DNA from 4 places in the Pseudocitrobacter corydidari genome. Region 1 is predicted to be linked to each of the others. Evidence: predicted binding sites of a transcription regulator. Region 1 holds the regulator's gene; each other region holds the start of a gene.
What was found. Region 1 encodes LexA, which represses DNA repair genes until DNA is damaged. Its sites were predicted from a motif close to TNCTGTATGTACATACAGNA; they were not measured.
Positions count from the first base shown of each region.

Region 1 (8,170 bases):
TCTTCAGCATGTCAGTTGTAATACCGCGCAGCACCAGCACCTTACGCGCCATCAGCAGGCCAATGAGCATCGTGGCATATTCGGAAATCACCGTCGCCAGCGCCGCCCCCTGCACGTTCATATGCAGGCCCATCACCAGCCACAGGTCGAGGACAATGTTCAGGACGTTGCCGACGATCAGCAAAATTACCGGCGCACGCGCGTACTGAACGCCGAGCAGCCAGCCCAGCAGCACCAGGTTCGCCAGCGAGGCGGGCGCGCTTAACCAGCGAATTTCAAGGAAGCGCCGCGCCTGCTCCAGCACTGCATCGCTGCCGCCGACAACGGTGAGCGCCAGATTAATCAGCGGCCCTTTGAAAAGTACGATAAGTAACCCAGCCCCCAGCGCCAGCAGCAGCGGTTGCACCAGCGCGCGCGCAAGCCGGAGGGGATCTTTCGCGCCGAAGGCCTGCGCAGTTAAGCCGGTGGTACTCATACGTAAAAAGAGCAGCAGCATAAACAGGAAGCTGGTTGCCGTTGCGCCAATCGCCACGCCGCCGAGATAGACAGGGCTATCCAGATGACCAATCACCGCCGTATCCACCAGCCCCAGCAGGGGAACCGTGATATTGGAGAAAATCATGGGGAGGGCGAGACGCCATAATGCCTTGTCGGCAGCCGTGAAGAGCGACATGGTTAGGAACCTGAACAGAAAAGAGAACAAACAACGGCGCATGATGCGCCGTTGTTATCGGGAGAGGATTACAGCCATTCGCCGTTGCGGATCACGCCAACGGCCAGCCCTTCAATGGAGAAGTTCTGAAGGCGAAGATCGACGATAATCGGGGAAAACTCGCTGTTTTCCGGCAACAGTTCGACGACGTTGCCCTGTTTTTTCAGGCGTTTTACCGTTACTTCTTCGTCGATGCGCGCGACAACCACCTGGCCGTTACGCACGTCCTGGGTTTTGTGCACCGCGAGCAGGTCGCCGTCCATAATGCCGATATCTTTCATCGACATACCGCTCACCCGCAGCAGGAAGTCCGCGTTTGGTTTGAACAGTGAAGGATCGACCTGATAGTGGCCTTCAATGTGCTGCTGCGCCAGCAGCGGCTCACCGGCGGCGACGCGGCCAATCAGCGGCAGGCCGGTTTCTTCTTCTACCAACAGACGAATGCCGCGCGAGGCACCCGAAACAATTTCAATAACGCCTTTACGCGCCAGCGCTTTCAGATGCTCTTCCGCCGCATTCGGGGAACGGAACCCCAGGCGCTGAGCAATTTCCGCACGTGTCGGAGGCATGCCCGTTTGGCCGATATGATCTCGAATGAGATCAAACACCTCTTGCTGCCTGGTCGTTAACGCTTTCATTCCGCCCCCTGGGTGTATATACAGTTATGCTGTGAGTATATACAGTTAACGGCTATTTTGGAACCGCAAAACACACAAAATACAGGAGTTTTCGCAGATTATGCGAGCCTCAGTGGAAATGCGACCACAGCAGCACGGCCCAGGTCATCACCGCGACGAAAATCGCCAGCAATACCGCCGCAGAACCCATATCTTTCGCCCGCCCGGAGAGTTCGTGATACTCAGAACCAATGCGGTCAACCACCGCTTCCAGCGCACTATTGAGAATTTCCACTATCATCACCAGAAGGACGGAGCTTATCAGCAAGACGCGGGTAATGGCGTCAACGTCCAGCCAGCAAGCGATGATAATGGCCACAACCGAGGCGACCCCTTCCTGGCGGAATGCGGCTTCGTTTATCCACGCCGCGCGAAAACCTTTCCAGGAATAACCAGCCGCTTTGATAATTCGGGTGAGTCCAGTGGTATTATTGGCCATCAAATAGAACCTTTTAGCGTTATACGCATCAATGACAGTAGCTGTTATCGGCGGTAGAACAGAAATCCTGCTGACTTTCTGATATTCTTGCCGCGCATTTGCATGATTAACCAGAGGCTTTACATCGTTTATGTCCGGTTGGCCACGAATTTACTACAAATTACTGAATTTACCATTAAGCATACTGGTAAAAAGCAAGTCTATTCCGGCAGAGCCTGCCCAGGAATTGGGGCTCGATACCTCGCGCCCGATCATGTACGTCCTGCCTTATAACTCTAAGGCCGACTTACTGACCTTGCGCGCCCAGTGCCTGGCGCACGATCTCCCAGACCCGCTAGAGCCGCTGGAGATCGACGGCACCCTACTGCCCCGCTATGTGTTTATCCATGGCGGCCCACGCGTGTTCACCTATTACACGCCGAAAGAAGAGTCTATCAAGCTGTTCCACGACTATCTCGATCTGCATCGCAGCAATCCGAATCTGGACGTGCAGATGGTGCCGGTGTCGGTGATGTTTGGTCGTCGTCCAGGGCGCGAGAAAGGCGAAGTGAACCCGCCGCTGCGCATGCTGAACGGCATCCAGAAATTCTTCGCCGTCTCCTGGCTTGGCCGCGACAGCTTCGTGCGTTTCTCACCGTCCGTCTCGCTGCGCCGCATGGCCGATGAACACGGTACCGATAAAATTATCGCGCAAAAACTGGCGCGCGTGGCGCGTATGCACTTCGCTCGCCAGCGTCTGGCGGCGGTAGGCCCGCGCCTGCCTGCGCGTCAGGATCTCTTCAACAAGCTGCTCGCCTCACGCGCGATTGCCAAAGCGGTTGAAGATGAAGCGCGCAGCAAAAAAATCTCTCATGAAAAAGCGCAGCAAAACGCCATCGCGCTGATGGAAGAGATTGCCGCCAACTTCTCCTATGAGATGATTCGCCTGACGGACCGCATTCTGGGCTTCACCTGGAACCGTCTCTATCAGGGGATCAACGTGCACAACGCCGAGCGCGTTCGCCAGCTGGCGCACGACGGCCACGAGATTGTGTATGTACCGTGCCACCGTAGCCATATGGACTACCTGCTGCTCTCCTACGTGCTCTATCACCAGGGGCTGGTGCCGCCGCACATTGCTGCCGGTATCAACCTGAATTTCTGGCCAGCTGGCCCGATTTTCCGTCGCCTGGGCGCGTTCTTTATTCGCCGTACCTTTAAGGGCAACAAACTCTACTCCACCGTGTTCCGTGAATATCTCGGCGAGCTGTTCAGCCGTGGTTATTCCGTTGAATACTTTGTGGAAGGCGGGCGTTCCCGTACTGGCCGCTTGCTGGACCCGAAAACCGGCACCCTGTCGATGACCATTCAGGCGATGCTGCGCGGCGGTACGCGTCCTATCACGCTGGTGCCGATTTACATCGGGTACGAGCACGTGATGGAAGTGGGCACGTACGCGAAAGAGCTGCGCGGTGCGACCAAAGAGAAAGAGAGCCTGCCGCAGATGCTCAAGGGCTTGAGCAAGCTGCGCAACCTGGGCCAGGGCTATGTGAACTTCGGCGAGCCGATTCCGCTGATGAACTACCTGAACCATCACGTACCGGAGTGGCGCGAGTCTATCGATCCTATCGAAGCCATTCGTCCGGCCTGGCTGACGCCAACGGTGAACGGTATCGCCGCCGAACTGATGGTGCGCATCAACAACGCAGGTGCGGCGAACGCCATGAACCTGTGCTGTACCGCGCTGCTGGCGTCTCGTCAGCGTTCTCTGACCCGCGAGCAGTTAACTCAACAGTTAGACTGTTACCTGTCGCTGCTGCGCAACGCGCCGTATTCGCCGGATGCCACCACGCCAAACGTGACGGCCAGCGAGCTTATCGATCACGCGTTGCAGATGAACAAGTTCGAAGTCGAGAAAGACACCATTGGCGATATCATCATCCTGCCGCGCGAGCAGGCGGTGCTGATGACGTACTACCGTAACAACATCGCCCATATGCTGATCATGCCGTCGCTGCTGGCGACCATCATGACCCAGCATCGCCATGTCTCCCGCGCGGATGTGCAGAACATGGTTGAAGTGCTCTACCCGATGCTGAAGGCCGAGCTGTTCCTGCGCTGGGAAAAAGCAGAGCTGGCGTCGGTGATTGATACGCTGGTTGACGAGATGGAACGCCAGGCGCTGATCACCCGTCAGGGCGATGAGTTGCACATTAATCCGTCTCATTCCCGCACCCTGCAACTGCTGGCCGCAGGCGCGCGCGAAACGCTGCAACGTTATGCCATTACGTTCTGGCTGCTGAGCGCCAACCCATCGATGAACCGCAGTACGCTGGAGAAAGAGAGCCGCACCGTGGCGCAACGTCTGTCGGTGCTGCACGGCATTAACTCGCCGGAGTTCTTTGATAAAGCAGTGTTCTCATCGTTGGTGCTGACGCTGCGTGATGAAGGCTATATCAGCGACAGCGGCGACGCCGAGCCGGAAGAGACGATGAAGGTTTACCAGATGATGGCGAACCTCATTACCCCGGACGTGCGTTTGACGATTGAGAGTGTGACGCAGGACGAAGAAGCGGCGCCGAAAGACGCCTGATGGCGCTTCGCTTATCAGGCCTACGGGCCAGGAGCTTGTAGGGCGGGCAAGCGTAGCGCCCCCGCCATAAAAAAGCCGGATGAAAATCCGGCTTTTTCATTTTTAGAAGTGCCAGTAACTCATCGCCAGACCGATAAACAGCACCAGTCCAACGTAGTTATTGTTCATAAACGCCTGGAAACAGGCTGCGCGTTCACGGTGTTGGATCAGCTTCTGCTGATACGCAAACAGCGCGCCTGCAACCAGGATAGACCAGTAGAATTCCCAGTTAAGCCCGTTCAGATAGCCAATCGCCGCCATTAATGCCAGCACACCCACCTGCAAAATGCCGATAATTAAGCGGTCATACTGACCAAACAGAATCGCCGTCGATTTCACACCGATTTTGACGTCATCGTCGCGGTCAACCATCGCATACTGCGTGTCGTACGCCACCGCCCACAGGATATTCGCCAGCAGCATCAACCAGCAGCTCAGCGGCAGCGATTCACTGACGGCGGCAAACGCCATCGGAATCGACCAGCCGAACGCCGCGCCCAGCACCACCTGCGGCAGATGGGTGTAACGCTTCATAAACGGATAAACCCACGCCAGCGCCAGCCCCGCGACCGAAAGCAGAATGGTCATGGTATTGAGCGTCAGCACCAGCAGGAACGACAGCAACACCAGCACGGCAAACAGGGTTCGCGCTTCCTTTTCCGTCACCGCACCGCTCGGTAACGGGCGATTGGCGGTGCGTTTTACATGGCCATCAAATTTACGGTCAGCATAGTCATTCACCACGCAACCGGCGGCGCGCATCAGCCAGACGCCCGCGACAAACACCGCCAGGATCCACAGCGGTGGTACGCCGGGCGCGGCAACCCACAACGCCCATAAGGTCGGCCACAGCAGCAGCAAGGCACCAATCGGCTTGTCGGTGCGCATCAGGCGATGAAATGCCAACAGCTTATTCTGCGTCAGACTCCACTCCATTTTCTCTTCCTCTTAGTACAACGGCGATGCAGGCAGAAACAGCTCGGTCAGAAGCAGCGGTTTCCCACTCAACCGAAGGCGGGAACGACGCCCCCAGAGATCTGCATGGCAACCTATCTCAATAAAATCACGCGTGAGCATGGAAGACGTAAACAGGTAACGACCCAGCGGCGTCTTGCCAAGCTGTTGCAGCGCCAGTTCCGGGCCGCTCAGCGTCGATTCGGGTACCACAGTGCGCCCGGCAAGCCAGGGCTCGCCGTCCACACAGAGTAATATTTCGCGCAGCCAGTAACGTTGCTCGTCTGGCAACAGCGCCTGCTCAGGTGCTATAGCATCGCGGGTGACAAACCCTTCGTCAATCAGTGTGACGCTGACCACACCATATTGTTCGAAACGTTTGGTCATGGAATCTTCCAGCAGCAGCCAGTCGAGTTGTTCAGCGTCGAGCGAGGGGATGGCGTCAAAATAGTTCAGCGCACGCAGTTGCGTCAGTGCGGGATGCGTCATGCCTGACTCTCCAGTACATATTGAGAGGCTATTGTATCGCAGATTGGCGCGGGCGGGAGTGCAGTAATGGCTAAATACGATCATTGGCGCAACAGTTATGCAACAGCATGGCGCACAACAGAAAAAAAGTGCGCCCCAAGGGGCGCACCGAAAGGCATAGCCTAAACATCAGCGCTGTGGGGATGTCATTACCCCTTGCCTTTTACAGAGCTGATAAAGGTGGATCTCGCAGAGGTGGAGCCGAGGCGCTCAGCTTCATCCAGCAGTTTCAACGCTTTATCTACATCACCACGCGCAACAGCCTGTTTAATGGCGTTGTTGAAGTAAGATTCGGTGTCATTCAGCATCGGTTCGCTTTTCTTGGCCGGTGCTGGCGCTGGTGCAGCGGCTACGGCGGCAGGCGCGGCGTAAGTCGGTGCAGCGGTGTTACCCACGGTCACCGGGGCCGGTCCGGAAGAGCCAAACAGCGGGCCGACCAGAACGCTGGAGGTGCTATTGGTTTTCACTTTCAGCTTCAGCGTGCCGTCGGTGATATGACGGGCAATCGGATCCGGGATATCCGGAATCGCGTTACCGACACCTTTAGCGTAGGACTTAGCCGGGTCCAGTAATTTGGTGGTTTTTTGCAGGTCTTGTTCGGTGGTAAACACCAGCACATACAGTTTCTGCTGACCCAGCGCAGGCGTCAGACGCATTTCGCCTTCAAGACGGTCAGCGCTCATGACGCCCGGTTCCTGATAGGTGAAGTAGCTTGACGGGAAGAACGCTGATGGCGTCATGTTCTGATCCAGAATCAGGACGTTCGGCGCAAATACGCTGGTTTGTTTGTTGACTTCACTGCTCAGCGTGAGCGTCAGCTCGCCAATGTTGGCGGGCACGCTGTAGGCCGCAACCGGGCCGCTGATACCAGGCACATTCAGGCTCTGGCCAGCCGTGGAGAGCGTTGTGGTCTGAACTTTAGATTGATCCACCGGCGTCCAGGTCAGTTGCTGTAACGCAGCGGTCGGAATGGTTGGCGCGGCAGAGGTGTTCTGCGGCACGTAGTTTACATCGGCAAAGGTGACTGCCGGTACGCTTGCCATAAGACCTGCGCAGAGGCCGAGGGCGACGAGACTTTTCTTCATTTTCATTGTTATTACCTCAGATACAGAGCTCAGCGCTCGCCAGGCAATAGCGCGCTGCGCGTAAAGAGAGAGGGGCTTGCGCCCCTCTTTTCAGGCATTACATCGGGTTAAACGAGTATTACCACCAGATTTCCATCTGTGCGCCGAAGGACCACTCATCGCTGTCGCCGCGGCTGGTTGTGTTGATGCCAGAGTTAGAAGCTGCTGCAAAGCGGCTTACAGAGTCACCATCTTTGATGTAACCCCATTTCTCATCCCATTTCGCGTAGGTTGCGAATACGCGGATTGCCGGACGAGACCAGATGCTGTCGCCAGCCTGCCATTGTTGCGCCAGGGTGATTTTGTACTGGTTGTTGCGATCGCCAGTCTGCTGAGATTTCACGTTGTCATAGCCAACTTCCAGCAGGGTACTCATGATCGGCGTCCATTTGTACATTGGACGAACACCCACGGTCCACCAGTCGGTGCCGAGGTCGCTATCCAGGTCGGTTTTCTGGAACATACCGACGTACATCAGGTCCCATTTGTCGCCCAAAGAAATTGCGCCGTGGTCCAGGATACGCCACATGTTACCGTTGTTGTTGATAACGTTATTTGCGTAATTGGTCGTCGTGCCATCCGGGTTAGTCACGGTGAAGGTAGAAGAACCGTAGGAGCCCTGGTTCACACCTTTACCGTGAGTGGTCATCGCATCTGTCGCGTACTGAACCACAAATTTGTTGTAGCCTTTCAGCATGCTCTGAGTATGTTCAGCGGTGAACATCCAGCCATCTTTCGATGCGTCGTCAGCCAGGCTGTAACCATCGGTGGTGTTTGCACGACCGTAGTCAACACCCAGTTCCAGCACGCCGTCCGGGTTAGTTTCCAGACCCGCTAAACGTACGTCGAATACGTCGTTTGCCGTGTCTTTAGTACGATCGTAAATATTCTGGCTGCTGAACGCGTAAGAACCGCCAGCTTCCTGAGAACGGGTCGCTGCCATAGACAGTTTACCGAAGCCCAGGTCGATATTTTCGATACCCGCACCAGGACCAGAAATATCCCAGTAGTAGAAGTCGATCATGTGAACGTCATGACGCTGATAGAAGCGCTTACCGGCCCAGATGGTGGAACCTGGCAGCCATTCAATCAGGTTTTTACCCTGCACGTTGGCTTCACGGAAAG
Region 1 is NZ_CP087880.1:3,516,320-3,524,489, forward strand. It holds gene dinF (MATE family efflux transporter DinF) at 1-673, opposite strand, end outside; gene lexA (transcriptional repressor LexA) at 742-1,350, opposite strand; gene G163CM_RS16355 (diacylglycerol kinase) at 1,460-1,828, opposite strand; gene plsB (glycerol-3-phosphate 1-O-acyltransferase PlsB) at 1,959-4,400, shown strand; gene ubiA (4-hydroxybenzoate octaprenyltransferase) at 4,503-5,375, opposite strand; gene ubiC (chorismate lyase) at 5,388-5,882, opposite strand; gene malM (maltose operon protein MalM) at 6,071-7,012, opposite strand; gene G163CM_RS16380 (maltoporin) at 7,125-8,170, opposite strand, start outside.

Region 2 (8,170 bases), 120 kb from region 1:
AGAGTTTTACCAGCGCAGGCGGCAGATGAATTTCCATAAAGTCGCGCGCCGTTTCTGGCCGGGATAAGAATGCCTTAAAGACTGCATCATGAGGAGTGGTTGCATCCGCCATTTTCCATCGTCCGTGTGTGAAGTCTGGCGGCATTCTGGCACCGAGATGAGTACGGTAACAGCGCGAAAAAAAAGTTTCAGCGCAGATTCCGAGCCGCCTCGAATGCGGGAGTTAACGTCTTTATCTGTTCACTAAAATTTGCGGGCGCGCTTCCATTTCACGCATGCCTCGCCGACGCCAGCAGCGCGCCAACCAGCATAAACAACGAACCAAAGACTTTGTTCAGCGCCTTCATCTGGCGCGGGCCTTTAATCCAGCTCGCGATGCGTTGCGCGAGGGTGGCATAGCCAATCATCACAATAATATCGACCACAATGGTGGTGATGCCGAGCACCACGTACTGCATCACCTGCGGCTGATGGGGCACGATAAACTGCGGGAACAGCGCCGCCAAAAAGACGATGCTTTTCGGGTTGGTCAGATTCACAAATACCGCCCGTCGATAGAGTTTTGAGCGTGACTGTGATTGCGCGAGGGTGTTGAGGTCAATTGCCCCCGCCGCGCGCCATTGCTGGATGCCGAGCCAGATAAGATAGGCTGCGCCCGCCCATTTCAGCACTTCGAAAGCGAGCACGGAACGGGAGAACAGCGTCCCCAGCCCGACCCCTACCAGCACAATATGAATCGCGAGCCCGGTCTGTAACCCGGCGATAGAAGCGACCGCGCCGCGATAGCCGTGGCTAATGGATGTGGTCATGGTATTGATCGCGCCGGAGCCCGGTGAAAGGCTGAGAATTATGGATGTCAGCAGGTAGGCGAACCACCACTCAAAGGTCATGAGAATCTCCCTGGTTATCTGTTTTTTATGCCACAATACGCTATTGTATGAGTGTTGTGTCAGGCCTCACAAAAAAACGATTTTCAGCGGTTAGCAGGGGTGGAAGCCCGATGTTTCAGCAGCAAAAGGACTGGGAAACAAGAGAAAACGCGTTTGCCGCGTTTGCGATGGGGCCGCTGACGGATTTCTGGCGTCAGCGCGAAGAAGCGGAATTTCGCGGCGTGGATAACGTTGCGGTGCGCTTCGTGCGTTTTTGCTCTGCGCATCACGATCGCGTGGTGGTCATTTGCCCAGGCCGTATCGAAAGCTACGTGAAGTATGCCGAACTGGCCTACGACCTCTTCCACAGTGGGTTTGATGTATTAATTATCGACCACCGTGGGCAGGGGCGTTCAGGCCGGATGCTGTCGGATACCCATCGCGGTCATGTGGTAAAATTCAGCGACTACGTTGACGATCTGGCGGCATTCTGGGAACAGGAAGTCGCGCCCGGTCATTGGCGTAAGCGGTTTATTCTCGCGCACTCGATGGGCGGCGCGATTGCCACGCTTTTTTTGCAGCGTTATCCGCATCAGTGTGACGCACTCGCGCTTTGTGCGCCGATGTTCGGTATTATCATGCGCCTGCCTGAATGGATGGTTCGTCATATTCTCGATTGGGCTGAGGGCCATCAGCGTCTTCGGGAAGGGTATGCCATTGGTACCGGGCGCTGGCGAGCGCTGCCGTTTAGCCTTAACGTTCTGACGCACAGCCGCCAGCGTTATCGGCGCAACCTGCGTTTTTATGCCGATGAGCCGCGTCTGCGCGTGGGCGGGCCAACGTATCACTGGGTCCGTGAAGGGATCATTGCCGGTGAGCAAATCATCGCCGGTGCGCCCAACGATACGTTGCCGACGCTTATTATTCAGGCGGAAGAAGAGCGTGTCGTAGATAACCGCATGCACGACCGTTATTGTGAACTTCGCGCAATGGCGGGGCATCCCTGTGATGGGGATAAACCGCTTGTCATACAGGGCGCGTACCATGAGATCCTTTTTGAAAAGGACGCCATGCGCTCGGTCGCACTCAATGCTATCGTCGATTTTTTCTATCGACATACTTAAACCGGCATTTATGCCGCCAGGCTTAAAGGTAGAATTCTCTTATGTACCAGGTTGTTGCATCTGATTTAGATGGCACGCTCCTCGCTCCCGACCACCGCTTAACGCCGTATGCGAAAGAGACACTGAAATTATTGACCCAAAAAGGGCTTCATTTTGTGTTTGCGACCGGCCGTCATCATATTGACGTAGGGCAGATCCGCGATAATCTCGGGATTCAGGCCTATATGATCACTTCCAACGGCGCGCGTGTGCACGACACTGACGGCAATCTGCTGTTTGCTCACAATCTCGATCGCGATATTGCCGCCGATCTCTTTGGCGTAATGCACAGCAGCCCCGATATCATCACCAACGTTTATCGCGACGACGAGTGGTTTATGAACCGCCATCGCCCGGAAGAGATGCGTTTTTTCAAAGAAGCGGTGTTCAACTACCAGCTTTTTGAGCCAGGCCTGCTGGAGCCGGAGGGCGTCAGCAAAGTCTTCTTCACCAGCAGTAACCATGAGGTCTTACTGCCGCTGGAGCAGGCGATTAACGCGCGCTGGGGCGATCGCGTGAACGTCAGTTTCTCCACGCTGACCTGCCTGGAAGTAATGGCGGGCGGCGTCTCCAAAGGCCACGCGCTGGAAGCGGTTGCGAAGAAACTGGGTTATAGCCTGCAAGACTGTATCGCTTTTGGTGATGGCATGAACGATGCCGAAATGCTGTCGATGGCGGGTAAAGGCTGCATCATGGCCGGGGCGCATCAGCGCCTGAAAGATTTGCATCCGGAACTGGAAGTGATTGGCTCAAACGCGGATGACGCGGTGCCGCACTACCTGCGTAAGCTCTATCTTGATTAAAAAATGACGACTGAGTATTTATTGCTCAGTTGTCAACCGTTCTCTTCGCTACAATGCGTGTTCATCTTCCTGAGAGACATTCATTGTGGCGCTACTCATTATCACCACTATTCTGTGGGCCTTCTCTTTTAGCTTTTACGGTGAGTACCTTGCCGGTCACGTCGACAGCTATTTTGCCGTACTGGTGCGCGTTGGCCTGGCAGCACTCGTATACCTGCCGTTTCTGCGTACCCGTGGCAACAGCCTGAAAACGGTCGGCTTGTATATGCTGGTGGGTGCGATGCAGCTTGGCGTGATGTATATGCTGAGCTTCCGCGCGTATCTCTACCTGACGGTGTCCGAACTGTTGCTGTTCACCGTGCTGACGCCGCTCTATATCACACTGATTTATGACCTGATGAGCAAGCGTCGCCTGCGCTGGGGCTATGCATTCAGCGCCTTGCTGGCGGTGATTGGCGCCGGGATTATCCGTTACGATCAGGTGACGGACCATTTCTGGACCGGCCTGCTGCTGGTGCAGCTCTCTAATATCACCTTTGCGATTGGCATGGTGGGCTACAAACGTCTGATGGAAACCCGCCCGATGCCGCAGCATAACGCCTTTGCGTGGTTCTATCTCGGCGCGTTCCTGGTGGCGATTGTGGCGTGGTCGCTGCTGGGCAACGCTCAGAAGATGCCGGAGACCACGCTGCAATGGAGCATTCTGGTCTTTCTTGGCGTGGTGGCTTCCGGGATTGGCTACTTCATGTGGAACTACGGCGCGACCCAGGTGGATGCCGGAACGCTGGGCATCATGAACAACATGCACGTGCCGGCGGGGCTGCTGGTTAACCTGGCTATCTGGCATCAACAGCCGCACTGGCCGACATTCATTACAGGCGCGCTGGTGATCCTGGCGTCGCTGTGGGTACATCGAAAGTGGGTCGCTCCGCGCTCTTCACGAACGGAAGATGATCGCACGCGTGGTTCCGCGCTGAACGAATAAACGCCTCCGTGACCGGCTGACGCTGCTCGCCATCGCGCACGGCGGCGTACAGTCGGCTCCACAAGCCTTCACCCAGGGTTTTGGTGACCACCAGACCCTGGCGTTCGAAACTCTCCACCACCCAATGCGGCAGCGCAGCAATCCCCATGCGGGCGGCAACCATCTGAATCAACAATAACGTGTTATCGACGCTTTTCAGCGATGGGCTGATGCCCGCCGGTTGCAGGAAGTGACGCCAGATATCCAGACGCGAGCGCTGCACCGGATAAATCAGCAGCGTTTCGCTGGCGAGATCTTCCGGCGTAATGCGCGTTTTTGCTGCCAGCGGATGGTCAGGCGCGATAACCAGACGCACCTCATAATCAAACATCGGCGAATAATGCAGCCCGCTGCGCGGCAGAATATCGGAGGTCATGACCAGATCCAGCTCGCCCTGCTGCAGCGCGGGTTGCGGGTCAAAGGTGACGCCGGATTTAAAATCCATCTCGACCTGCGGCCAGTTTTTATGGAAGTTTTCCAGTGCAGGCGTCAGCCATTGAATGCAGCTATGACACTCAATGGCGATGCGCAGACGCGTCTGCTGCGGCTCGTTGCAGGCCTGAAGCGCCTGACTGATTTGCGGCAGTACCTGGTTTGCCAACTGGAGCAGGATCTCGCCCTGCGGCGTAAAGCGCAGCGGCTGACTCTTGCGTATAAATAGCCGAAAGCCAAGGCGCTGTTCCAGATCGCTGAACTGGTGGGAAAGGGCGGATTGGGTCTGATGCAGCGTGGCCGCCGCAGCGGCGAGCGACCCGCAGTTCCGCAACGCTTGTAGCGTCTTCAGATGTTTAACTTCGATCATGAAAGTCCTTCACTTCGGCATGAACAATTTGCGCTTGAGGAATATACAGTAACCGCCAATTATGGATGTGTAAACATCTGGACGTCTAAAACATGAAAAATCCATAAGGGGCTTACCATGACAATTCTTAATCACACCCTCGGTTTCCCTCGCGTTGGCCTGCGTCGCGAGCTGAAAAAAGCGCAAGAAAGTTACTGGGCGGGGAACTCGACTCAGGAAGCGCTGCTGTCGGTTGGGCGCGAGCTACGCGCGCGTCACTGGGATCAACAAAAACAGGCCGGTATCGACCTGCTGCCGGTGGGCGATTTCGCCTGGTACGACCATGTTCTGACGACCAGCCTGATGCTGGGTAACGTTCCGGCTCGTCATCAGAACAGCGATGGATCGGTGGATATCGACACCCTGTTCCGCATTGGCCGTGGGCGCGCACCTACCGGTGAACCGGCGGCAGCAGCGGAAATGACCAAATGGTTTAACACCAACTATCACTATATGGTGCCGGAGTTCGTGAAAGGCCAGCAGTTCAAACTAACCTGGACACAACTGCTTGAAGAAGTGGACGAAGCGCTGGCGCTGGGCCATAAAGTGAAGCCCGTTCTGCTGGGGCCGGTGACCTGGCTGTGGTTGGGTAAAGTCAAAGGCGAGGCATTTGACCGTCTGAACCTGCTCAAAGACATTCTGCCGGTGTATCAGCAGGTGCTGAGTGAGCTGGCAAAACGCGGTATTGAGTGGGTACAAATTGATGAACCGGCGCTGGTGCTGGAGCTGCCGCAGGCGTGGCGGGAAGCTTATCAAGCTGCCTATGACGCTCTTCAGGGGCAGGTGAAATTGCTGCTGACCACCTATTTTGAAGGTGTCACGCCTAATCTGAATACCATTACTGCTCTGCCGATTCAGGGCCTGCATGTTGACCTGGTTCATGGCAAAGATGATGTTGCCGAACTGCATAAGCGCTTGCCTGCCGACTGGCTGCTCTCCGCCGGGTTGATTAACGGACGTAACGTCTGGCGCGCCGATCTTACGGAAAAATATGCACAAATTCGCGAGATCGTCGGTAAACGCTCGCTGTGGGTGGCTTCGTCCTGCTCATTACTGCACAGCCCAATCGATCTGAGCGTGGAAACGCGTCTTGATGCAGAAGTGAAAAGCTGGTTTGCCTTCGCTTCGCAAAAATGTGAAGAACTGGCGCTGCTGCGCGATGCGCTCAATAGCGGTAATACGTCTGCGCTGGCAGCGTGGAGCGCCCCAATCCAGGCGCGCCGTCACTCAACCCGCGTTCATAATGCGGCGGTAGCAAAACGTCTGGCGGCCATTACCGCGCAGGATAGCCAGCGTGCAAATGCGTATGACGTGCGCGCACAAGCCCAACGTGCGCGTTTTAACCTGCCCGCCTGGCCGACCACCACGATTGGTTCCTTCCCGCAAACCACGGAAATTCGCACCCTGCGCCTGGATTTCAAAAAGGGTAATCTCGATGCCAACAACTACCGCACGGGCATTGCGGAACAGATTAAGCAGGCCATTGTGGAGCAGGAACGTTTAGGGCTTGATGTGCTGGTCCACGGCGAAGCGGAGCGTAACGATATGGTGGAATACTTTGGCGAACATCTGGACGGTTTTGTCTTTACGCAAAACGGCTGGGTGCAGAGCTACGGCTCCCGCTGTGTGAAACCGCCGATTGTTATTGGTGACGTGAGCCGCCCGGCACCGATCACCGTAGAGTGGGCATCGTTCGCGCAATCGCTGACCGACAAGCCGGTGAAAGGGATGCTGACCGGCCCGGTGACGATTCTCTGCTGGTCCTTCCCGCGCGAAGATGTCAGCCGTGAAACCATCGCCAAACAGATTGCGCTGGCGCTGCGCGATGAAGTGGCCGATCTGGAAGCCGCTGGAATTGGCATCATCCAGATTGACGAACCGGCGCTGCGCGAAGGTTTACCGCTGCGTCGCAGTGACTGGGACGCGTACCTCCAGTGGGGCGTGGAAGCTTTCCGTATCAACGCCGCTGTGGCGAAAGATGACACGCAAATCCACACCCACATGTGTTATTGCGAGTTCAACGACATCATGGATTCGATTGCGGCGCTGGATGCGGACGTGATCACCATCGAAACCTCGCGTTCCGACATGGAGTTGCTGGAATCGTTTGAAGAGTTTGACTACCCAAACGAAATCGGCCCGGGCGTCTATGACATTCACTCGCCAAACGTACCGAGCGTGGAATGGATTGAAGCGCTGCTGAAGAAAGCCGAACAGCGCATCCCGGCTGAACGCCTGTGGGTCAACCCGGACTGCGGCCTGAAAACCCGTGGCTGGCCAGAGACCCGCGCGGCGCTGGCGAACATGGTGCAGGCGGCGCAGAATTTGCGCCAGGGGTAAAGGTAGAGGCCCGGTAAGCGAACGCATTACCGGGCAAAATGTTTATTTCTTCCCGCCATGCTGCGCAAACCACGCCAGCATGCGCTGCCAGCCATCTTTCGCTGATTCTTCATGATAGCTTGGACGATAATCCGCATTGAACGCATGCCCGGCATCCGGATAAACAATAATATCCGCTTTGGCATTGGCGGCGCGCAGTGCCTGGCGCATGGTTTCTACGGTATCAACCGGGATACCGGTGTCCTGACCACCGTATAAACCCAGTACCGGTGCATTGAGATCGACGGCGATATCGACAGGATGTTTCGGTGAATTCAGTGACTTATCGCCCAGCAATTTTCCATACCATGCGACGGCGGCTTTTAACTGCGGGTTATGTGCAGCATACAGCCAGGCGATGCGGCCACCCCAGCAGAAGCCGGTGATCATCAGGCGACTGGCATCCCCACCATTGCGTGATGCCCAGTTGGCAACGTGGTCAAGATCGGCCAGCACCTGTGCATCAGGTACTTTCGTGACCAGGTTATTAAAGAGGGTCGGGATATCGGCATAGTCGTTCGGATCGCCCTGACGGAAATAGAGCTCTGGCGCGATGGCCAGATAGCCTTCTAAGGCCAGGCGGCGACAAACATCGCGAATGTGTTCATGGACGCCAAAAATCTCCTGCACTACGATTACCACCGGAAGAGGGCCATCGCTCTGTTTTGGGCGTGCGTGATACGCGGGTAGCTGATCGCCCTGAGAGGGGATCGATGTTTCGCCAGCGGTAATTTCGGCCTCTGATGTGCGAACAGCGGTCGTTGCGTGAGGGGATGCGGCAGGTGCAAATCCAGATTGGTTGTTGGTGGTCATGGCATTCTCCGTACCTTTAAGTGAGCTTTTAGCGCTTCTGTAATGCTTTTTAATATAGACAAATCACAGTGCCTGAAGACGGGCGATTTTTGTGCAACAACGGAAGATATAACTTGTTAATGTGATGTGAATCACTTTTTACGTGGAATATTATGCAATATTTTTGGTTCCTGGTGACGGTGGTCACGAAATGTTGTCTTCGTCTTCTGTAAAGTGGCTTTTTGCTTCTTCTGACAAAACCGATCCACAGAGGAGTTTTCTATGTCTAAGTCTGATGT
Region 2 is NZ_CP087880.1:3,640,060-3,648,229, reverse strand. It holds gene G163CM_RS16945 (Rpn family recombination-promoting nuclease/putative transposase) at 1-112, opposite strand, end outside; gene rhtB (homoserine/homoserine lactone efflux protein) at 270-890, opposite strand; gene pldB (lysophospholipase L2) at 1,001-1,993, shown strand; gene yigL (sugar/pyridoxal phosphate phosphatase YigL) at 2,035-2,835, shown strand; gene bioP (biotin transporter) at 2,921-3,820, shown strand; gene metR (HTH-type transcriptional regulator MetR) at 3,708-4,661, opposite strand; gene metE (5-methyltetrahydropteroyltriglutamate--homocysteine S-methyltransferase) at 4,779-7,040, shown strand; gene G163CM_RS16910 (dienelactone hydrolase family protein) at 7,083-7,892, opposite strand; gene udp (uridine phosphorylase) at 8,154-8,170, shown strand, end outside.
Region 2: the regulator LexA is predicted to act here: its motif matches at 4,693-4,712, upstream of metR (HTH-type transcriptional regulator MetR).

Region 3 (8,170 bases), 1.5 Mb from region 1:
GATATTCATGCTGTTCGCCCGATACCTTAACCCCCGCGTTGAGAAGCTCAACCCGATCGTAAGGATGCTGCGCCATGCGCTTGCCCAACGTTGTCGCTCTTAATTCCATCTTCGCCAAATCCTGACTTTTTCGATATCACACAGTGTAACCGCCAGAGAATAGGTGCTCCAGCGCAAAAAAACGTTACAATTACCCGGACTTATTATTCGCAGGCCGCACAGAGGATTTATGCGTACCGTTCTGAATATTTTAAATTTTGTATTAGGTGGTTTTGCCACAACCCTGGGTTGGCTGGTAGCAACATTCTTCAGCATCGTTTTTATTATCACTCTGCCGCTCACCCGTTCCTGCTGGGAGATAACCAAACTGTCGCTGCTCCCTTACGGCAACGAAGCGGTGCATGTTGATGAACTGGAGCCGCAGTCAAAAAACAGCGTGCTGAATGCGGGAGGCACCGTGCTCAATATTGTCTGGCTGGTGCTGTTTGGCTGGTGGCTGTGCCTGTCGCATATCGCGGTAGGTATTACACAATGCATCAGCATCATCGGGATCCCGGTGGGTATCGCCAACTTTAAAATCGCGGCGATTGCGCTGTGGCCGGTTGGCCGTCGCGTGGTACCGGTTGAAGTGGCTCGCGCCGCGCGTGAAGCCAATGCGCGTCGTCGCTTCCAGTAATCGGGGCTGAATCTCTTTATGTTAAGTCCCCTGCTACGCCGCTATACATGGAACAGCGCATGGCTTTATAACGTCAGGATTTTTATCGCCCTGTGTGGCACCACGGCGCTGCCGTGGTGGCTCGGTGATTCAAAACTGACTATTCCTTTAACCCTCGGCGTCGTTGCGGCGGCGCTGACCGACCTTGACGATCGTTTAGCCGGACGTCTGCGTAATCTGGTGATTACGCTTATCTGCTTCTTTATTGCTTCCGCTTCCGTCGAGTTGCTCTTCCCCTGGCCGTGGCTGTTTGCGCTGGGGCTGACGGTGTCGACCACCGGGTTTATTCTGTTAGGTTGCCTGGGGCAACGCTACGCGACGATAGCCTTTGGCGCGCTGCTGATTGCCATCTATACCATGCTGGGCGTTTCCCTCTATTCCCAGTGGTATCAGCAACCGATGCTGCTGATTGCCGGCGCGGTCTGGTATAACTTGCTGACGCTTACCGGGCATCTGATTTTCCCGATCCGCCCATTGCAGGATAATATCGCTCGAAGCTATGAACAGCTGGCTCATTATCTGGAACTGAAATCACGTCTGTTCGACCCGGACATTGAAGACGAAAACCAGGCCCCGCTGTATGAACTGGCGCTGGCAAACGGCAAGCTGATGGCGACGCTCAACCAGACCAAAACCTCGTTGCTGACGCGCCTGCGCGGCGACCGTGGCCAGCGCGGGACGCGTCGCACACTGCACTACTATTTTGTGGCGCAGGATATCCACGAGCGGGCCAGTTCCTCGCATATCCAGTATCAGACGTTGCGCGATAACTTCCGCTACAGCGATGTGATGTTCCGCTTCCAGCGTCTGCTGTCTATGCAGGCGCAGGCTTGCCAGCAGCTGTCGAAAGCGATTCTGCTGCGTACGCCTTACCAGCATGACAGCCGCTTTGAGCGGGCGTTTACCCATCTGGATGCCGCGTTAGATCGCGTTCGGGCAAGCGGCGCATCGCCAGAACAGATGAAAGCGTTGGGTTTTCTGCTTAACAACCTGCGGGCCATTGACGCGCAACTGGCAACCATTGAATCCGAACAGGCGCAAGAGCAGGCAAAAAGCGAAACGGAGACCCTGCTCGCCGATGACGGCCTGCACGGCTTCAGCGATATTCGCCTGCGTTTGAGCATGAATATGTCCCCTGAGTCCGCCCTGTTCCGTCATGCCGTAAGGATGTCGCTGGTGCTTTGCGCCGGATATGCATTTATTCAGCTTACCGGCCTGAACCACGGTTACTGGATTTTGCTCACCAGTCTGTTTGTCTGCCAGCCAAACTACAACGCCACGCGCCACCGTCTGGCGCTGCGTATTATCGGTACGCTGGTCGGTGTGGCGTTAGGTATCCCTGTTCTGCTGCTGGTGCCGTCCCTGGAAGGACAACTGGCGCTGATTGTGATAACCGGGGTGCTGTTCTTCGCTTTCCGTAATGTGCAATATGCCCATGCCACCATGTTCATTACCCTGCTGGTATTGTTGTGCTTCAACCTGCTGGGCGAAGGCTTTGAGGTGGCGTTACCGCGCGTTATCGACACGCTGATAGGGTGTGGTATCGCCTGGTTCGCCGTCAGTTTTATCTGGCCGGACTGGAAGTTCCGCGACCTCCCGCGGGTGCTGGCGCGCGCGGTGGATGCCAACTGCCGCTATCTGGATGCCATCCTCGAACAGTATCATCAGGGCCGCGATAACCGTCTTGCTTATCGCATCGCCCGCCGCGACGCGCATAACCGCGATGCTGAGCTGGCGTCGGTGGTATCAAACATGTCGACGGAACCCAAGGTCACCAATGAGATGCGGGAAACTGCGTTCCGTCTGCTATGCCTGAACCATACGCTCACCAGCTATATCTCCGCGCTGGGCGCACACCGTGAAAAGCTGACTAACCCGGATATTCTGGCGCTGCTGGACGATGCCGTGTGCTATGTCGATGACGCTTTCCATCATCTGCCAACGGATGAAGAACGCGTTCAGGAAGCGCTGACCGGGCTGGCGGAGCGCATCCGCCATCTTGAACCGCGCCCGGACAGTAAAGAGCCGTTGGTTCTGCAACAAATTGGCTTGCTCGTTGCCCTGCTGCCGGAAATCTGCCGTCTGCAGCAACGCGTTCTTGCCTAATCGGTCTGGGCGGGCGTGTGGATACTCAGCGCGCTTGCCCAGTCAATTAACTCATCGCGCCGCCGCAGCGGAACGGCTGCGGCATGAACGCCCGTCAATGCCCCTTCGAGCGATAAAATAAACCCCACGCTCAAATTCTCGCGTAGCCGACGTAATTTCGCCCATGCGTCTTTTGCGCCCAGTCGTTGCAAATCTGCCACATTACATATTCCGGCCTCCGCCATAAGCAGTTCCATATGAAAGGAAAGATTTGGCAGATCCTTTAATCGTTGCGATACCAGACGCCCTTTTTTCTCCCGTTGCGCATCTTTTAACGAATACTTACTTAATCGCAGCAACATTTTTTGGTTCTGCCATAGCGCCTCATCCACGCGGAAATAGTTAAGTTGAAGCGGGCCACCTCGCTTTTTAAGCGTCAGAAGCGGCGTTTTCACTTTGCGTTGATACACCGCTGTATCTTCACAGGCCCGAAGATAAAGTTCCCCTTCTGAGACCATGGCGAAAACGGTGTTGTTAACCGAAAGACTATAACCGCCAAACAGCGAACGGGAGCGCACGACGCCCAGTGGTGCGAGGTATTCCTGGGATTGATAAATCCGTTTATAAGATATTTTTTTCATGATTATCCCTTACTAATCATGCAATTAGGAGCATTAAAGTCGTTAATAGATCCAGTAATGAGCAACATAAGAAACTTACGCCAGCACGGCAAGAATTGCGTGAATTTGATGTGCGATTTTGCGAGTCGCTTTCAGAAAATGAGGTTGATCTTTGGTGACAGGGGTAGTACTGTATATTCATACAGTAACCCACAAGGTTGGATTAGCTATGTATACATCTGGTGTTGTAAATCGTTCTTCCGTCGCGGCAGCGCCTGCGACCCATCGCGCATTCGCGTCTTCTGTACAGGCCTCCCCTGCCCTGGTGAGCGAAGTGGTTTATCGTGAAGATCAGCCCATGATGGCGCAGTTACTGCTGCTACCTTTATTGCAACAACTGGGTCAGCAATCTCGCTGGCAGCTATGGCTCACGCCGCAACAAAAGTTGAGCCGCCAGTGGGTTCAGGCTTCCGGTCTGCCATTGTCCAAGGTCATGCAGCTTCGCCAGATGTCCTCGTACAACATGCTCGACTCCATGGCGCGCGCATTACGTACAGGAAACTATAGTGTGGTTATCGCCTGGGTGGCGGAAGAATTGTCGGAGCAGGAACATGCCCGGTTGATGAGCGCGGCCGAGGAAGGCAATGCCATGGCGTTTATCATGCGCCCGGTTAACTCGTCCTCTCATCCAGCAGGACAACTGAATGGGCTAAAAATTCACTCAAATTTGTATCATTAAAAGAAATTAGGAATTTTCCTGGAATTTTTTTTGCAGTCTCGTTACGGGCATGTTTCAGGAGCTGGAAATCCTGTGAACGCTGGTGTGATGCGGTTCTCAGAATTTTATCTCGCATAAATTCTAGCCGTAAATGTTAAATATTGTGTATACAACCCCTTTTTTTTCATATGCCTGACGGAGTTCACACTTGTAAGTTTCCAACTACGTTGTAGACTTTACATCGCCAGGGGTGATCAGCTTACGCCGCAGAGATCTGCTGAGTAATTAATAAGTCACGCCCCCGGTGAAGGATTTAACCGTGAGTCTTTTAGATTTTCATGGCAAATTTTGGATGATAACGAGGCGCAAAAAATGAAAAAGACAGCTATCGCGATTGCAGTGGCACTGGCTGGTTTCGCTACCGTAGCGCAGGCCGCTCCGAAAGATAACACCTGGTATACTGGTGCTAAACTGGGCTGGTCTCAGTTCCACGATGTCGGCAACAACCAGATCAACAACAACGGTCCGACCCATGAAAGCCAACTGGGCGCTGGTGCCTTCGGTGGTTATCAGGTTAACCCGTACGTTGGTTTCGAAATGGGTTATGACTGGTTAGGTCGTATGCCGTACAAAGGCAGCGAGCAGAACGGTGCTTTCAAAGCTCAGGGCGTTCAGCTGACCGCTAAACTGGGTTACCCAATCACTGACGATCTGGACATCTACACTCGTCTGGGTGGTATGGTTTGGCGTGCAGACGCTAAAAACAACGACGGCTTCAAAGACCACGACACTGGCGTATCCCCAGTATTCGCTGGCGGCGTTGAATACGCGGTTACCCGTGACATCGCTACCCGTCTGGAATACCAGTGGACTAACAACATCGGTGACGCGAACACCGTTGGTGGTCGTCCGGACAACGGCCTGCTGAGCGTAGGTGTTTCCTACCGTTTCGGCCAGCAGGAAGATGCAGCTCCAGTAGTTGCACCGGCTCCGGCTCCGGCTCCAGAAGTACAGACCAAACACTTCACTCTGAAGTCTGACGTTCTGTTCAACTTCAACAAAGCAACGCTGAAACCAGAAGGCCAGCAGGCTCTGGATCAGATGTACAGCCAGCTGAGCAACCTGGATCCGAAAGACGGTTCCGTAGTTGTTCTGGGCTTCACTGACCGCATCGGTTCTGACGCTTACAACCAGGGTCTGTCCGAGAAACGTGCTCAGTCCGTTGTTGATTACCTGATCTCTAAAGGTATTCCTTCTGACAAAATCTCTGCACGTGGCATGGGCGAATCCAACCCGGTTACCGGCAACACCTGTGACAACGTGAAAGCTCGCGCTGCACTGATCGACTGCCTGGCCCCGGATCGTCGCGTAGAGATCGAAGTTAAAGGCATCAAAGACGTTGTAGCTCAGCCGCAGGCTTAAGTTATCGTCTTATGAAAAAACCCCGCAATGCGGGGTTTTTTTTTGGCCTGAAGAAAAGGTTTAAACGATTATTCTTTGCCTAATAGCGCCTGTAAATCCTGCTTCAGGGTGCTCATCTTCGAAGCATATTTCTCTTTGTTTTCCGCGTCTTCAATCAGCTGCACAATGGTTTCTGACAGCGTTTTGCCGCGCCGCTGCGCAAGACCCGCCAGGCGCTGCCAGACGGCGAACTCCAGATCTATCGACTTCTTACGCGTATGCTGATGCTCGGCGTTAAAATGGCGTTTGCGGCGTGCGCGAATCGTCTGCTTCATACGGTTCACCAGGCCGGGATTGATATTCTGCGCAATCCACTCATTCACCTGTACCGGCTCATGCTCAAGTTTCAGCAGGAGATCAACCGCTTCCTGCGCGGCGCTGGTTTCAATGTAACGGGTGATCGGTTCGCCTTCCCGGTGCTTCTTCACCAGGTACTTCCACTTCCACCCGCTCTCAAGATTTTCCAGTTGTTGATATTTCATTGCGATCCCAAGGTGACCGTGTAACTCTTTTCAGGATATCAGTTTTTTGCCAATGTGCTGAGTAGAAATCAGTGAGTGTGAAGACAATGTCGGCGATATCAGAATAACCGCCCTATTCTCCGTGAGCTTCCCTGCGGCATAAGGTATAATCTCGCGCTTTACATCTGACTAAAAATAGCGACTTTGACCATAAATACTCTTTCCCGGCGCGACCTTGCCCCTGCGACTGATGCGTACCAGGCGCTATTTACACTGCCTGAAATCTCGTCAGTTAATGAATCCTTATTCAGCGAGCTGCAGGCTCGTTTGCACTATGCTCTGGAGCAGTTTCTGCACCCTCAGGGCGTCAGCGACTTCTTACTGGTGAAAGCACCAGAAGAAAAAGCGTACCTGCAGCTGCTCAACAACACGACCCACACCTTGCGTGGCGATTCAGCGTCTCGCCTGACCGGCGTGAACTATACCATCGCCGCAGGTCAGGTCAGCGTCTCTCCGGCAACGTCGCCGGACGATAATTTTGCAAGCATCGGCCCGGTCATTTTTGCCGACTGGGTGGAAGCTGAGCAGCTGTTCGGCTGCGTGCGTCAGTTTAATGGCGATATTTCGCTTCAGCCTGGTCTGGTGCACAAAGCCAACGGTGGCGTGCTCATACTCTCTCTGCGCGCATTACTGGCTCAGCCCCTGCTGTGGATGCGTCTAAAATCACAGGTGACCCAGCAGCGTTTTGAGTGGCTATCCTTTGATGAGTCACGTCCGTTGCCCGTCACGATCCCTTCCATGCCGCTGTCGCTGAAAGTGATGCTGGTTGGCGATCGTGACGCGCTGGCCGATTTCCAGGAGATGGAACCTGAACTGGCGGAAAAATCGCTCTACTGCGAATATGAAGACAATCTGCAGCTCACCGATGAAGAGACCATCAAACAGTGGTGTCAGTGGGTTCAGCAGGTCGCGCGTGATGCAGACCTGCCGATGCTCGCGGCCGATGCCTGGCCGCGTCTGATTCAGGAAGGCGCTCGCTACACCGGCGATCAGGAAACGCTGCCGCTTTGTCCGCTGTGGATTAGCCGCCAGTTGCGCGAAACCGCGCCGTTCTGCGAAGGCGAAACCATTGGCGACGAGCAGCTCAAAACGATGCTCGAACAGCGTCAGTGGCGCGAAGGTTATCTGGCCGAGCGTATGCAGGACGAAATCCTGCTTGAGCAGATTCTGATTGAAACAGAAGGTGAATGCGTCGGGCAGATTAACGCTCTGTCGGTGATTGAATTCCCAGGGCACCCGCGCGCCTTTGGTGAACCTTCCCGTATCAGCTGCGTCGTGCACATCGGTGACGGCGAATTCACGGATATCGAACGCAAAGCTGAACTTGGCGGCAATATTCACGCCAAAGGCATGATGATTATGCAGGCGTTTCTGATGTCGGAACTCGAGCTCGATCAGCAGATCCCGTTCTCTGCATCGTTAACCTTTGAACAGTCCTACAGCGAAGTGGATGGCGACAGCGCGTCCATGGCTGAGCTGTGCGCCTTGATTAGCGCCCTCTCCGGCGTGCCGATTAATCAAAGCATCGCTATCACCGGTTCCGTCGATCAGTTTGGGCGCGCGCAGCCGGTTGGCGGTCTGAATGAAAAAATTGAAGGTTTCTTTGCTATCTGTCTGCAACGCGGCTTAAACGGTAAACAGGGCGTAATCATTCCTAACGCCAATGTGCGCCATTTAAGTTTGTCAGCGGAAGTTCAGGAAGCCGTGGAGGCCGGACAATTTTCTATCTGGGCGGTCGATGATGTGACCGAGGCTCTGCCGCTTCTCACCCAACTGAACTGGGATGCTGAAGGGCAGACGACATTGTTGCAAACGATTCAGGAACGTATCGCGCAGGCCTCGCAGCCCGACGCGCGGCATCGTTATCCGTGGCCGCTGCGCTGGCTGGGCTGGTTCAATTCGAACTGATCGGACTTGTTCAGCGTACACGTGTTAGCTATCCTGCGTCCCGAACTCAAAATAAGGCTTACTGAAAACATGGTAGATAAACGCGAATCTTATACAAAAGAAGATCTTCTTGCCTCTGGTCGCGGTGAACTGTTTGGCGCGA
Region 3 is NZ_CP087880.1:1,967,423-1,975,592, forward strand. It holds gene helD (DNA helicase IV) at 1-109, opposite strand, end outside; gene G163CM_RS09205 (YccF domain-containing protein) at 230-676, shown strand; gene yccS (YccS family putative transporter) at 695-2,821, shown strand; gene G163CM_RS09215 (TfoX/Sxy family DNA transformation protein) at 2,818-3,441, opposite strand; gene sulA (SOS-induced cell division inhibitor SulA) at 3,650-4,159, shown strand; gene ompA (porin OmpA) at 4,511-5,560, shown strand; gene matP (macrodomain Ter protein MatP) at 5,629-6,081, opposite strand; gene G163CM_RS09235 (AAA family ATPase) at 6,265-8,028, shown strand; gene fabA (bifunctional 3-hydroxydecanoyl-ACP dehydratase/trans-2-decenoyl-ACP isomerase) at 8,098-8,170, shown strand, end outside.
Region 3: the regulator LexA is predicted to act here: its motif matches at 3,609-3,628, upstream of sulA (SOS-induced cell division inhibitor SulA).

Region 4 (8,170 bases), 1.3 Mb from region 1:
TGCATTGAGCATGCTGCCGGGTTCTACCGCGCGGGTAAGCAATGTGCCGTCCGACGGCGCCACCAGCGTGGTGTCGTGCAAATCGAGCGTCGATTGCGCCAGCTGCGCCTGCGCCTGTTCAAGGTTGGCTTTCGCCTGGGCAATTTCCTGCGGACGATTCCCGGCGCGGTACTGGCTTAGTTTATCCTGCGCCGATTTCAGCGTTGCCAGCGCCTGGTCACGCGAAGAACGCGCATTTTCCAGATCGTTGGCAGAGATAGTGCGGCTTTTCCACAGCCCCTGCTGACGCGCGTAAAAGTTCTGCGCATAGTGATAGGCGGCCTGCGCCTGTTTCACGGCGGCGGCGGCCTGGGCAATCTCTTCTGCCCGATAACCCGCCATCATCAGGTCATATTGTGCCTGGGCGGTTGAGACATTGGCTTTCGCCTGCATTAGCGCGTTTTCATAGGGCGCTTTATCAAGCTTCCCCAGCGTTTGCCCGGCTTTAATGGCATCGCCTTCATCCACGGTTAATGACTGCAAACGGCCCCCGACGCGGAAACTCATATTGACGGTGCGAATATCCACGTTGCCGTAGAGCGTCAGCCCGTTGTCCTGGCGGCTCTGATACCACCAGGTTCCGCCAATGGCGGCAACAATCAGCACCAGCACCAGTGCAATAATGACCGGTTTCTTCATTGTTTCAGGCTCCTTTGCGTTAGTCCCTGCAAAATGAAATCGATGTGGCAGCTCACCACCTGGAAAATCTGCTCGGCTTTCTCGTCATCAAAACGGGCCCATCCGGCGCGCAGCAAAATGGTCTCGCGGCCCAGTCGAAATGCGAGGATCTCGCCGAGCAGGGCGTGCGTGTGCAGAATCGTTTGCGTGTCGTGCGGATCGCGCCCGGTATAGGCGGCAATCAGATGCGTAAGATGTGTATGCATCGGCGCAATCACCCGCTCGTGAATGTGCTGATACGCGGCGGTGGGCGAGAACTGTTCGCGTGAAATAAACTTACTGAGATTGACCGTATCCTCCTGCGTCAATAGCAGGATCATGTGCTTGCACGCGCGCAGAATCAGTTCGTGAATGGCGGCTTTATCAGGCTCTGTCTGGGCGAAGAGTTCCTCTGCGGCCTGCACGTGTGGGCGGAAATTCTCACCGATAAAGTCAGCAATCCACTGGGCGCAGGCGAGATACAAGTCATCTTTTGAGCCGAAGTAGTAGGTTATCGCCGCAATGTTCTGCCCGGCCTGCGCCGCGATATCGCGGGTGGTGGCGTGCAGCCCATACTCGCCAAACTGAGCGAGTGCGGCGGCGATGAGCTGGCTTTTGGCCTGCTCGCCTTTGGTGGTGATGGGAGTCGTATTCATCGCGTCACACAAAATTAATCAATCGATTGATTAACATTATGACTGAATTTTGAGCTTGTCCAGTCGCATACGCAAAAAACGGCGAAAACACAGAATTTTCACCACCTCGCAGGCCACCTGGCTGGAGAGATATTTTATGCGCCAGGTCACAAAAGCTGCTACACTCCGGCCCTTCATGACATTGTGGTTTTTGTCATTATCTGGTTTGTGATCCCCTCGAAAACTACACCGCATGCGGTCGGGGTGGGTGTGGAGTAATTATGTCTTTCGATTCCCTGGGGCTTAGCCCTGAAATTTTGCGTGCCATTGTTGAGCTTGGCTATCGCGAACCCACCCCCATTCAGCAGCAAGCAATTCCTGCGGTATTACAGGGCCGTGACCTGATGGCCAGCGCCCAAACCGGCACCGGTAAAACGGCAGGCTTCACCCTGCCGCTGTTGCAGCATCTGATCACCACTCAGCCGCATGCCAAGGGCCGTCGCCCGGTGCGCGCGCTGATCCTCACGCCAACCCGTGAACTCGCTGCGCAAATTGGCGAAAACGTGCGTGAATACAGCCAGTATCTGAACATTCGTTCGCTGGTGGTATTTGGCGGCGTGAGCATCAATCCGCAGATGATGAAGCTGCGCGGTGGCGTTGATGTGCTGGTGGCAACGCCGGGACGTCTGCTGGACCTCGAACATCAAAACGCGGTAAAACTCGACGGCATCGAAATTCTGGTGCTGGATGAAGCGGACCGTATGCTCGATATGGGCTTCATCCACGATATCCGCCGCGTGCTGGCAAAACTGCCGGCCAAGCGTCAGAACCTGCTGTTCTCGGCGACCTTCTCCGATGACATTAAAGCGCTGGCGGAAAAGCTGCTGCATAACCCGCTGGAAATTGAAGTCGCGCGTCGTAATACCGCCTCCGAGCAGGTGACGCAGCACGTGCATTTCGTTGATAAGAAACGTAAACGGGAATTGCTGTCACAGATGATTGGCCAGGGCGACTGGCGTCAGGTGCTGGTCTTTACCCGTACCAAACACGGTGCAAACCACCTGGCAGAGCAGCTGAATAAAGATGGCATCCGCAGTGCGGCTATTCACGGTAACAAATCTCAGGGCGCGCGTACCCGTGCGCTGGCTGATTTTAAATCTGGCGATATCCGCGTGCTGGTGGCAACCGACATCGCCGCGCGTGGTCTGGATATCGAAGAACTGCCGCACGTGGTGAACTACGAGTTGCCAAACGTGCCGGAAGATTACGTGCACCGTATTGGCCGTACCGGGCGTGCGGCGGCAACCGGTGAAGCGCTGTCGCTGGTTTGTGTTGATGAACACAAACTGCTGCGTGATATCGAAAAACTGCTGAAAAAAGAGATCCCGCGTATTGCACTGCCGGGCTATGAGCCAGACCCGTCGATCAAAGCGGAGCCAATCCAGAACGGTCGCCAGCAGCGCGGCGGTAACGGCGGTGGTCGTGGGCAAGGTGGTCGCCCGCAAGGGCAGGGGCAAAGCCAGGGGCGTGGGCAGCAACAGCCGCGCCGCAGCGAAAGCGGTGCGCCGAAATCTGACGCTAAACCGAAACAGTCTCGCCGCATTGGCGATGCCAAACCGGCAGGCGAGCAACAGCGTCGTCGTCGCCCGCGTAAACCGTCTGCTGCACAATAACGGTTTACCTGGCACAGGGCGGATAAGCAAAGCGCCTCTGCCCTGAAGCATATTTCTGAAGCCTGGCCGCAAGCCGGGCTTTATTTTTTGCCGCCCGCGTAAGAAAGTGCCACAATAGTGGCTGTTTATACAGTATTTCAGGTTTTCTCATGGCATTGACCGCTGCGCTGAAAGCGCAAATCGCCGCCTGGTATAAGGCGCTTCAGGAACAGATCCCGGACTTTATTCCCCGCGCGCCGCAGCGGCAGATGATTGCTGACGTGGCAAAAACGCTCGCCGGGGAAGAGGGGCGGCATCTGGCTATCGAAGCGCCGACCGGCGTCGGGAAGACCCTTTCTTATCTCATTCCCGGCATTGCCATTGCCAGGGAAGAGCAAAAAACGCTGGTGGTCAGTACCGCTAACGTCGCGTTGCAGGACCAGATCTACAGTAAAGATCTCCCGCTGCTGCGCAAAATTATCCCCGACCTTAAATTTACCGCCGCCTTCGGGCGCGGGCGCTACGTTTGTCCGCGTAACCTCAACGGGCTGGCGAGTACCGAGCCCAATCAGCAGGATCTGCTCGCGTTTCTGGATGACGACCTCACGCCGAACAATCAGGAAGAGCAGAAGCGTTGCGCGAAACTGAAGGCTGACCTCGACAGCTATAAATGGGACGGCCTGCGCGATCACACGGACATCGCGATTAACGATGATTTGTGGCGACGTCTGAGCACCGACAAAGCAAGCTGCCTGAACCGCAACTGCCTCTACTATCGCGAGTGCCCGTTCTTTGTGGCGCGGCGCGAGATTCAGGAAGCCGAAGTCGTGGTCGCTAACCATGCGTTGGTCATGGCGGCGATGGAAAGCGAAGCGGTGCTGCCGGAGCCGAAAAACCTGCTGCTGGTGCTGGATGAAGGCCATCATCTGCCGGATGTCGCACGCGATGCGCTGGAGATGAGCGCGGAAATTACGGCGCCCTGGTATCGTCTCCAGCTCGATCTTTTCGTTAAGCTGGTGGCGACCTGCATGGAGCAGTTTCGCCCGAAAACCACGCCGCCGCTGGCGATTCCGGAGCGTTTGACTGCGCACAGTGAAGAACTTTACGAGCTGATTGCCTCACTCAATAACATTCTGAATTTATATCTTCCGGCGACCCAGGAAGCGGAACACCGCTTTGCGATGGGCGAACTTCCGGAAGAGATCATGGAGATTGTCCAGCGGCTGGCAAAACTCACCGAGATGCTGCGCGGGCTGGCGGAACTGTTTTTAAACGATCTCAGCGAGAAAACCGGTTCGCACGATATCGTGCGTTTGCATCGGGTTATCCTGCAAATGAATCGCGCGCTGGGGATGTTTGAGGCGCAAAGCAAGCTCTGGCGTCTGGCGTCGCTGGCGCAGGCGTCCGGCGCACCGGTCTCTAAGTGGGCGACGCGCGACATGCGTGATGGTCAGATGCATCTGTGGTTTAACTGCGTGGGTATTCGCGTCAGCGATCAACTGGAACGCCTGCTGTGGCGCAGCGTGCCGCACATTGTGGTGACGTCCGCGACGCTGCGGTCTCTCAACAGCTTCTCGCGTTTGCAGGAGATGAGCGGGCTGAAAGAGAAAGCGGGCGATCGCTTCGTGGCGCTCGACTCGCCATTCAACCACGTTGAGCAGGGCAAAATCGTGATTCCGAAAATGCGCTACGAGCCGTTGATGGAAAACGAAGAGCTGCACATTGCCGAAATGGCGGCCTATTTCCGCGAGGCACTGGAAAGTAAAAAACACAAAGGCATGCTGGTGCTGTTTGCCAGCAACCGCGCGATGCAGCGTTTTCTGGAGCACGTCACCGATTTACGCCTTTTGCTGTTGGTGCAGGGCGACCAACCGCGTTACCGGCTGGTGGAATTGCATCGTAAACGCGTGGAAAACGGCGAGCGCAGCGTGCTGGTCGGGCTACAATCATTTGCAGAAGGCCTCGATTTAAAAGGTGAGCTGCTAAGCCAGGTGCATATTCATAAAATCGCCTTCCCGCCCATCGACAGCCCGGTGGTGATTACCGAAGGCGAATGGCTGAAAAGCCTGAACCGTTATCCGTTCGAAGTGCAAAGCCTGCCCAGCGCGTCGTTTAACCTGATTCAGCAGGTGGGGCGACTCATTCGTAGCCACGGCTGCTGGGGCGAAGTGGTGATATACGATAAGCGTCTGTTGACCAAAAACTACGGCCCGCGCCTGTTAAATGCGCTACCGGTATTTCCTATTGAGCAACCCCCGGTGCCCGATGTTAAAGTAAAAAGCAAAGCCAAAACGACCCGTCGCAAAAAACGCTAATCGGCACGCGACACCGGACAAGGAGCATCTGATGGATTTACGCAATGTGATTAAAGAGATTGGCCGGGGTAAAAACCATGCCCGCGACCTCGATCAGGACACCGCCCGCAGTCTCTATACCCACATGCTGAATGGCGATGTGCCGGATCTCGAAATGGGCGGCATCCTGATTGCGCTGCGCATTAAAGGGGAAGGCGAGGCCGAGATGCTGGGCTTCTATGAGGCGATGCAGCAGCACACTCTGCGCCTTAAGCCGCCGGTGGGTAAACCGATGCCGATTGTCATTCCAAGCTATAACGGCGCGCGCAAACAGGCCAACCTGACGCCGCTGCTGGCTATTTTGCTGCACAAAATTGGCTTCCCGGTGGTGGTACACGGCGTGAGTGAAGACCCGACCCGGGTTATCAGCGAAACCATTTTTGAACTGCTTGGCATTGAACCTACCCGCCATGCCGGGCAGGCGCAGGCCAAACTTGATGGCCATCAACCGGTTTATATTCCGGTGGGCGCGCTGTGTCCGTCGCTGGAAAAACAGCTTTCCATGCGCTGGCGGATGGGCGTGCGTAACAGTGCGCATACGCTGGCGAAGCTGGCAACGCCGTTCGCTGAAGATGCCGCGCTGCGCCTGTCGAGCGTCTCGCATCCGGAATATGTAGGGAAGGTCGCGAAATTCTTCTCGGATATCGGCGGGCGCGGGCTGCTGATGCACGGTACAGAAGGCGAGGTGTACGCTAACCCGCAGCGTTGCCCGCAAATCACGCTGATCGATGCGCAAGGTACGCGCATTGTGAGCGAACGGCAGACGGAAACAGCAAATGAAGCCGTGCCTGAAGGAAAAGATCCGGAAGTGACCGCGCGCTGGATTGAACGCTGCGTGGCAGGAAGCGAGCCGGTGCCGCAATCGCTGAAAATCCAGATGGCGTGCTGCCTGCTGGCGGCGGGAGAAGTGGCGTCGCTGGACGCGGGGCTGGCGAAGGTGGCGGAGTCTTATTAGTCGCCGAAAAAAAACAAAAAAAACCCGGCGTGGCATGCCGGGCGTCAAAAAGGGTATCAACAAGTTCAATGAGGGTTACAGCAGCCGCCAGTGGGTTAAGCTGGCGGGGTACAACTTCTGGCAGTTAAATTTTTCGGTTATTTGTAAATAACCGCAGTACCGCTAACTTTGTTGTTGGTGTTAGCAGAGGTGATGCTGTAAGCAGATGCGCCAGCCGCTTCTGCTTTCGCAGCCAGTTTTGCTTCCAGACCATCCAGAGTCGATGCGCCTTCCGCAGAAACAACACCAATTTTATTCATGTTCTGAGCCTGAGCCGCGCTTACCGCTTCAGCAGCGAAAGCACCAAAGGACAGGGTAGACAGGGCAATAGCAGCAACAGCATATTTGATAGTTTTCATTTTTAATCTCTCGCAGGTTATTTGTTCGGGGACGATGTTCTGTCGATGTGATGAGTATCACGTTTTATTGCGAAAGAATAAATCGAAGAGAATTGATAACCTTCATCAATAATTTTGAATAAGTATTAATTTACTGATTATTAATAAATTATTTTCGCTACGAATGGTTTCGGAGGGGGATAATAACCTGCTCGATGATTTAAGGCACTTTTTGCTACTTATTTAGCCGAAAAAGGTGGTCGTAAAGATAACCGTTTGCGCTGTATTTTCAGGTAGAGAACTGTCAACGAAGCTGGCTATCTTTCGATCCTCTGCGATTATATCCTGCAAATGTAGAGTTATGTAAATCTTTCTCCCGTTGGCAGTTCACGCACAATTGCACACCCGGAATAGCCTGCCGACGCGCCTCTGGAATCGGTTCCCCACATTCTTCACAAAATTTGGCGCTTTCACCCTTCGGCAGACCACTTCTTGCCCGCGCCACCGCATCTTCAATAGTGCTGTCGATTTGATCCTGCACGGCACCGTCGTTTGCCCAACCTGAAGCCATTGTCCACCTCCTGATTATTTATTGAGCTAATTATACTCAATATGGGGGCGTCTCGCGTACAGACAAGGCCTAAATCTCAGACCACTCGCGCAGCAGGTTGTGGTAAAGATTGAGCAACGACAGCACTTCTTCGGACTCACCATGACGGGCTTTTAGCGTCTGAATGTTGCGGTCGAGGTCGAACAGCATCGCGCGGCGTTTATCATCGCGAATCATTGACTGGATCCACATAAACGAAGCCATACGCACCCCACGCGTGACGGGCGTAACGCAGTGCAGGCTGCTGGAAGGGTAGAGCACCAGGTCGCCCGCCGGGAGTTTTACGCTGTGCTGGCCATAGGTATCGTTCACCACCAGTTCGCCGCCGTCGTAGCTTTCCGGGTCACTCAGAAAAAGCGTGGCGGAGAGGTCAGTACGCATCCAGCCGCTTTGCGGATGACTGCGCACCGCACCATCCACGTGAAAACCATAGGTTTCTTGCTGTTGGTAGCGGTTAAACAGCGGGGTGGAGAGAGTTTTGGGGAGCGCGGCGGCGAAGAAGAGTGAGTGCTGATTCAGTGCAGCCAGGACTCGCGCCTGAAGCGTGGCGTAGAGCGGGCTCTGGGTGTCAATTTGCTGATTGTTTTTCACCTGCGCGCCCTGTGCACCAACGGTTGCACGACCGTCAATCCACGGGGCGCGGGTGAGGTCCTCTACCATCTGGTGAAGTTCATCGGCGGTCAGTACGCCAGGAATGTGGTACATCATGATGAGGTGCTCCTTGCCTGATGCGCTGCGCTTATCAGAGAAGCGCAGCGCCCCGGCAATGTGATTAGAAGTGCACGTTCGCCGTTAACAGGAACGTTCTCGGCTCGCCTGGATGGTAACGGTAGCCGCTCTTGTTAATCGAGGCGACGTAATCCGTATCAAACAGGTTGTAGACGTTCAACT
Region 4 is NZ_CP087880.1:2,196,525-2,204,694, reverse strand. It holds gene hlyD (secretion protein HlyD) at 1-678, opposite strand, end outside; gene cecR (transcriptional regulator CecR) at 675-1,352, opposite strand; gene rhlE (ATP-dependent RNA helicase RhlE) at 1,613-3,004, shown strand; gene dinG (ATP-dependent DNA helicase DinG) at 3,154-5,298, shown strand; gene ybiB (DNA-binding protein YbiB) at 5,330-6,292, shown strand; gene ybiJ (DUF1471 family protein YbiJ) at 6,430-6,690, opposite strand; gene G163CM_RS10200 (DksA/TraR family C4-type zinc finger protein) at 6,974-7,240, opposite strand; gene ybiX (PKHD-type hydroxylase YbiX) at 7,310-7,987, opposite strand; gene G163CM_RS10190 (catecholate siderophore receptor Fiu) at 8,052-8,170, opposite strand, start outside.
Region 4: the regulator LexA is predicted to act here: its motif matches at 3,120-3,139, upstream of dinG (ATP-dependent DNA helicase DinG).